3 regions of the Streptomyces sp. NPDC048734 genome follow, and region 2 is predicted to be linked to each of the others. Evidence: riboswitches for the same ligand, from Rfam matches in the RefSeq annotation. Region 2 holds a riboswitch; each other region holds the start of a gene.

Region 1 (2,255 bases), on a different contig from region 2:
GCCTTGTCCACGGGATGACGGTGGCGCCAGCGACTGCTGTGCGCCGCCGCGTCGATCGGCAGCACGTTCCGATCAGACCCGTCCCTGCGGGGACTTCCCGGCGTCGGGCGCGCTCACGTCGTCCCCCGCCTCGGCACCGTCTCTGTCCCGCACCCCGTCCCGTTTCTCCTCCAGCCGGGCCAGCGCCCGCAGTTCGCCCTGGCGGCGGCCCCGGCGCACCCCGAAGTAGTAGGCGAGGACACCCGCGCCCAGGGCGGCCTGGACGGCGAACAGCGCCGACTCGATCTCCCCGGACGGAGGCTCGTACAGGGGCGAGAACCACGGCTCGTAGTCCGGCTCCAGCTCGGTGATCGCCGTCTCCGCCTCGCTGTCGGAACCGGAGAACGGCTGCTCCTTGTGGTCGCCGAGTCCCAGGGCCAGCGGCAGTACCGCGAGCGCGAGCACGGCGAGCAGCAGCAGGAGGTTGATCTTCGTGTTCCGCTTCACCGGGCCACCGCCCCGGTCGTCTCCGGCTTCCGGTTCCGGGTTCCGGCCACCAGCACGCCCAGCCGGGTCAGTTCGCCCTTGCTGGACTGCACGAGGAGACGCATCACCAGGACGGTGAGGAGCCCCTCGCTCACGGCCAGCGGGATCTGCGTGACGGCGAAGATGGACCCGAACTTGCCGAGTGCGCCCAGGAACCCGCTGCTCGGGTCGGGGAACGCCAGCGCCAGCTGCACGCTGGTCACGCAGTAGGTGGACAGGTCGGCGACGAAGGCTCCGGCGAACACCGTGACCATCAGCGGCACGCCGTAGCGCCGCAGCAGGCGGTACACGCCGTACCCGGCCCACGGTCCGACGACCGCCATCGAGAACACGTTGGCGCCGAGCGTGGTCAGGCCACCGTGCGCGAGCAGCAGCGCCTGGAAGAGCAGGGTGATCGTGCCCAGCACGGCCATGATCGGCGGCCGGAACAGGACGGCACCCAGGCCGGTGCCGGTGGGGTGTGAACAACTCCCCGTCACCGAAGGGAGCTTGAGTGCGGACAGGACGAACGTGAAGGCACCGGAGGCACCGAGCAGCAGCGTGCTCTCGGGATGCTCCCTGACTTCACGGGTGAGCGACCGGGCTCCGTGGACGACGAACGGCGCCGACGCGACGCTCCAGGCGACCGCGTGCGCCGGAGGCAGAAAACCCTCGGCTATGTGCATGGCTCAGCAGACCCTCTCCAGCACCTCGTGGATGGTTGACGCGCCTTGGCCGGTCTCCTGGCTGACGGGTACCACCGCCCGTGCTCCGCCTTCCCGGGTCCGTGAGGACCCAGTGGCTGCCCGCGAGGGCCGGAGCCGGACTTCCCGATCACAGTGGCGAGGGCCGCACCGGCATCACACCGGATTTCCCGTTCACCAAGGCGTGGTGACAGTAGTGGGAGGACAGGGGCGGTGACAAGCGGGAACGGGGGCGCACGGGCGGCGGACGCGGGGTGCCGACCCGGCGCACACCGGCCACGCCGGGGCCGCACCGGGGCTGCGCGGACCGCCGCTCGGCGGCCGTGCCGGTCCGGGCGCACCGGCCGGTCGGTGGTTGTGCCGGTCGGGGTGCACCGGCCGGTCGGTGGTTGTGCCGGTCAGGGGATCCGGGGGTCAGCGGCCGTGCCAGTCCAGGCACACCACGAGCGCGTCGTCCTCCGTCACGGCTCCGCCGCGGTGCCCCGCCAGTTCGCGCAGCACGGCACGCGGGGCCTCGGCCGCCGGCACCAGCCGGGTGGCGGTGATCGCGCGGGCCAGGGCGGCGTCCCCGTACGTCGCCCCGCCGGGCGAGGCGACCGCGTGGACGCCGTCGCTGACGAACACCAGCCGGTCGCCGGGCTCCACCTGGAACGGCTGCGCCACGTAGTCGGTCTCCTCGAACATGCCCAGCGGCAACTGGGCTTCCAGGTCGACGGGTTCGACGGTGCCCGCCCGCAGCCGCAGCAGCCGCGGTGAACCGGCGTCCACCACCTGGGCCCGCCCCGTGGCGACTTCGACCTCCAGCATCAGCACCGACAGGTGGCAGCGGCCCCGGTAGTGGGCGTGCACCGCCTGGTCGGCCAGCGCCGCCTGGTCGGCGATCGGGAGGCCGGCCCGTCGCGCGTTGCGCAGCGCGTTGACCGTCAGGCTCGTCAGCAGCGACGCCTCCGCGCCGTCGCCCGTGCCGTTGTTGACGTACAGGGTGAGGCGGTCGCCCGTGGCGGACCAGTCGACGTTGTCGCCGCGGACGGCGTAGGCGGGCTCCAG
Region 2 (2,255 bases):
GTGCGGTTGGCCGCGTCCTTGAAGGTCATCCAGCCGTTGCCGGTCTGCGCGAGGGTGCGCATCATGCGGCCGTACAGGTCGCGGGCCGCGATGGTCTTCCTCGCGAGGCCCGCGGCCTCGGCTGCGCGGTAGGCCGCGTCGAACTCGTCGCCCCACAGGTCGACCAGCTCGGGCACGTCGGCCGGGGAGAACAGCGACCACTGCCCGTCGGCGTCGACCCGCCGCATGAACTCGTCCGGCACCCAGTGCGCCAGGTTGAGGTTGTGCGTACGGCGCGCGTCCTCACCGGTGTTGTCGCGCAGCTCCAGGAACTCCTCGATGTCGGAGTGCCAGGTCTCCAGGTAGACCGCGGCCGCGCCCTTGCGCCGGCCGCCCTGGTTCACGGCGGCGACCGAGGCGTCCAGGGTCTTCAGGAACGGCACGATGCCGTTGGAGTGCCCGTTGGTGCCGCGGATGAGCGACCCGCGCGAGCGGATGCGGCTGTACGACAGCCCGATGCCGCCGGCGTGCTTGGAGAGGCGGGCGACCTGGTGGTAGCGGTCGTAGATCGAGTCCAGCTCGTCCAGGGGGGAGTCGAGGAGGTAGCAGGACGACATCTGCGGGTGCCGGGTGCCGGAGTTGAACAGGGTGGGGGAGGAGGGGAGGTAGTCCAGGCGGCTCATCAGCCCGTAGAGGGCTGCGACCTCGTCGACGCTCCTCGCCGTGTCGTCCTCGGCCAGGCCGCTCGCCACCCGCAGCAGGAAGTGCTGGGGCGTCTCGACGACCTTGCGGGTCAGCGGGTGGCGCAGCAGGTAGCGGCTGTGCAGGGTGCGCAGGCCGAAGTAGCCGAAGCGGTCGTCGGCGGCCGTGTCGACCAGCGCGTCGAGCCGGGCGGCGTGCAGCCGCACGAACGCGGCGGTGCGGTCGGCGATCAGGCCCTCGCGGTGGCCGACGGCGACGGAGGCGGTGAAGGAGGTGACGCCCTGGGAGGCGGCCTCGGCGCGGATGCCGATCGTCAGCAGCCGGGCGGCCAGCCGGGAGTAGGCGGGGTCCTCGGAGATCAGACCGGCGGCCGCCTCCGTGGCCAGCTCGCGCAGCTCCGCCTCGTCCGCCCGCGCGGACCGGCCCCGCAGGGCGGCGGCGGCGACCCGGCCGGGGTCGGTGTCGGGGAGGTCGGCGGTCAGCTCGGTCAGGGTCCGCAGCAGTGCGGCTCCGGGACCGTCGGTCTCCGGGGCCGCTGAAGCCGGTTCGGCTGGCGCGATGGTCACGTGGGGCTCTCCCTCGCTCGGCGGGGGCCTTGCGCAGGGCAGGGGGCAGCACACGAGCGCGGGGCGCGTCGCGTCCACCGGCCCATTCCGCGAGGCCCGGACGTCAGGGCACCCGAGCCGGACGGACCGGGTGCGCTGCCGGCAGGTGCTCGGACTGACCATGCGTGCGCATATGGGTGTGCGCGCACGCAAGTACACCGTTGCGGGACAGTTCCGGATTCGCACCGGATTCCCCTGCGGCGACAGCGAGCATGAGCATACATCTTGTGCCGGGCTGCCGCGTGACCCCCAGATGTTGTGTCGGGCTGGCTTCGCAGCGTCAACTCCGAGGCGGCAGAGCCCCGTCCTCCCGGCACGGGCGCGTACGACGGCGGGCCGCCGGGGCGACTGGCCCTCGGCGGCCCGCTGCGGGATGCGGACGGGGGGTGGTCGGGGCGCCCCGCGCCAGGGCCTGTCGTTTGGATCAGGCCGGGCTCGCGGGGTCCGGCACCGCTCCCCCGCTCCCGGCTCCGCCCGAGCGGGAGGCACCCCCACCGCCGCGTTGTCGTCGGTCGCCAGGGCCCCGCCCCGACTCCCTCCTCCGCCTCGCGAGGTTCCCCCTGCCCGAAAGGCGTGGGAGGTGCCCCCGGCACCGGACCCCGCTCCCTGATCCGGCCCGACCCGAACGAAAGACCCTAGTGCCCCGCTCCCGCTCCCGCCCCCGCCGTCGCCGGCGGCAGTTCCACCTGGACGCCCGGGTCGCCGGCGTCCGCCGTGTAGTCCGACGGAGACGTCTCGTCGACGCCCTCCGGGGCCTTGAGCGCCTTCAGGACGAAGGTCAGCACCACCGTCACCACCGCGTTCAGCACGAACGCCGTCAGACCGATGTAACCGATCTCCCCGATGCCGGGGATCTCCTTCGACGAGCCGCCGAAGTGCGCCTGCGTCGGGGAGGCGACGCCGTACGCCGCGACCGTGCCGTAGACCATGCCGACGGCCCAGCCGGCCAGCAGGGCCCAGCGGTGGAAC
Region 3 (2,255 bases), on a different contig from region 2:
GCTCGATGCGGCAGGCCTGCGCCTGCATGGCCTGCGCGCGCCCGATCTCGGCGCCCTCGCGGGTCACGAACGAGTTGAGGGACATGTTCTGCGCCTTGAAGGGCGCCACCTTGACCCCCTGCCGCACCAGCCACCGGCAGATCCCCGCCGTGACGACGCTCTTGCCGGCGTCCGAGGTGGTGCCGGCGACGAGGAGACCCCCGCTCATGACGTACGCCCCTTCGCTCTCGCCGCGAGGACCCTCGCGGAGACGACGCGCGCGGCGACGGTGACGCCGAGCGCGAGCAGGCCGACGCGGCGGGAGAGCCGCGCGGCACGTTCGATGTCGTGGGCCACGACGGGCCGCCCCCGCTCCCCGTTCAGCACGGGCCGGTGTTCGACGCGCCCGCCGTACGACAGCGTCCCGCCGAGCCGCACCCCGAGGGCACCGGCGAACGACGCCTCCACGGGACCGGCGTTGGGGCTGGGATGCCTGCGCGCGTCGGCCCGCCAGGCCCGCACCGCCCCGCGCGGATCGTCACCGGCGGCGGCGGCCAGGACGGCGGTCAGCCGTGCCCCCGGCCATCCGGCGACGTCGTCCAGCCGGGCCGAGGCCCACCCGAAGCGCAGGTGGCGCGGCGAGCGGTGGCCGACCATGGCGTCCAGGGTGTTGACGGCCCGGAACCCGAGCAGTCCCGGCACGCCGCCGACGGCCCCCCACACCAGGGCGCCCACGACCGCGTCGGAGGTGTTCTCGGCGACGGACTCGACGACCGCGCGGGCGATCCCGTCGGCGTCCAGGGCCTGCGGGTCCCGTCCGCACAGGTGCGGCAGCCGCGCCCGCGCGCCCTCGACGTCCCCCGCTTCCAGGGCCCGCCCGATGGTCCGGGCCTCCCGTACCAGCGAGGTCCCGCCGACGACGGCCCACGCGGCGGCGCCGGTCAACGCGACGGAGGCGGCGGGGGAGCGGCGTACGGCACGGGAGGCGAGGGCCCCGAGGGCCACGGTGCCGCCGGCGCACACGGCGGTGTGCAGCGCGCCCCACCCGCGGTGGTCCCGCCACAGAGCCCGTTCCACGCCGGCCGCGGCCCGCCCGAACACGGCGACCGGATGCCCCCGGCGCGGATCGCCGAGGATCAGGTCCCCCAGGAGGCCGGCGGCGGCACCGTACGCGTAGAGGCGATCGGTACCCATCGGCTCAGCCGGCCGACGGGCCGGGCAGCGACCTGGTGCTGTACCTCGAACGGCAGCCGAGCATGGCGTTATGTCCTCACTCAGGGTGTCCACGCCCTGGTTCGACGAGACCGGCGACGAGAGTTCCTGGCTCCCGGGGGTGTCTACCCCGGTGACAGTGGCGGGACCGCGCCGGATTCACACCGGCTTCCTCTTCTGTCGCCGTACATGGCCCCGGCAGTCCACCACGGGCCCGGAACGGCCGTCAACTCGCTGTTGACCTGCGACGGGACAGTGTGCAGAACCCCACACACCGCCGGTCACGGCCTACGCGCACGCGTGGGGCGCGGGACGGTGATCCGTCCCGCGCCCCACGCGCGTGTGTGCGTGCCGTCCGTCAGGTGACGATCAGCGAGATCCCGTAGGCCACCGCCCCGGCGCACGCCGCGAAGCACGCGTACGCGCCGGTGACGGCCAGGGTGGCGGAGCCGCCCTGGGCCGCGGCCCGCTCGCGGCGGGAGAGGCCCATGATGCCGAGGGTGAAGAGGGCCACGAGGGCCACGGTGACGACGAGACTGACGCCGAAGACGGAGCCGAGAGCCGCCCAGTCGATCTTCATGCTGCTTCTTCCTTCGTACCGGTGGGGGCGGGACTCAGACGGTGGTGACGGTGGGAGCGGCCGGCGGAGCCGACTCCGCCGCCGGGGCGGGGATGGTGGCCGTGAGGTCCTCGGCGACCGTGCCCGCCGGGGGCGGGGTCACGGCGGCGATCGCGGTGGTGACCACGCCGGCCGGCTCCTCGTCCCCGTCGACGACGTTCGTGTGGTCGATGATCTCGCGCCGCGAGATCTTCCAGATCGCCGCGCTGGAGGCGATGAGGAACACCGCGACGAGCGCCGTGCCCCAGTCGCCGAGGCCGGTCACGTACTCGGCGAGGGCGCCGACCAGGGCCGCGGCCGGCAGCGTCAGGCCCCAGGCCACGAACATCCGGGTGGCGGTCGACCAGCGGACGACGCCGCCCTTGCGGCCGAGGCCCGCACCCATCACCGCGCCGGAGACCGAGTGCGTGGTGGAGAGCGAGAAACCGAGGTGGGAGGAGGCCAG

The links. Region 2 has a riboswitch for cobalamin ahead of ACGFQC_RS05880 (ribonucleoside-diphosphate reductase subunit alpha). Riboswitches for the same ligand answer to the same signal wherever they lie in the genome.
Region 1: another riboswitch for cobalamin. It lies ahead of ACGFQC_RS20365 (energy-coupling factor ABC transporter permease); the one in region 2 lies ahead of ACGFQC_RS05880 (ribonucleoside-diphosphate reductase subunit alpha).
Region 3: another riboswitch for cobalamin. It lies ahead of ACGFQC_RS31855 (cobalamin biosynthesis protein); the one in region 2 lies ahead of ACGFQC_RS05880 (ribonucleoside-diphosphate reductase subunit alpha).

What each region holds. Positions count from the first base shown of each region.
Region 1 is NZ_JBICUZ010000007.1:185,639-187,893, forward strand. Features, by position in the region: gene cbiQ (cobalt ECF transporter T component CbiQ) at 1-65, opposite strand, end outside; gene ACGFQC_RS20360 (energy-coupling factor ABC transporter substrate-binding protein) at 73-486, opposite strand; gene ACGFQC_RS20365 (energy-coupling factor ABC transporter permease) at 483-1,190, opposite strand; cobalamin riboswitch at 1,220-1,405, opposite strand; gene ACGFQC_RS20370 (PP2C family protein-serine/threonine phosphatase) at 1,623-2,255, opposite strand, start outside.
Region 2 is NZ_JBICUZ010000002.1:144,574-146,828, reverse strand. Features, by position in the region: gene ACGFQC_RS05880 (ribonucleoside-diphosphate reductase subunit alpha) at 1-1,247, opposite strand, end outside; cobalamin riboswitch at 1,370-1,513, opposite strand; gene mctP (monocarboxylate uptake permease MctP) at 1,922-2,255, opposite strand, start outside.
Region 3 is NZ_JBICUZ010000018.1:25,182-27,436, reverse strand. Features, by position in the region: gene ACGFQC_RS31860 (cobyric acid synthase) at 1-208, opposite strand, end outside; gene ACGFQC_RS31855 (cobalamin biosynthesis protein) at 205-1,173, opposite strand; cobalamin riboswitch at 1,274-1,406, opposite strand; gene ACGFQC_RS31850 (hypothetical protein) at 1,550-1,771, opposite strand; gene ACGFQC_RS31845 (inorganic phosphate transporter) at 1,806-2,255, opposite strand, start outside.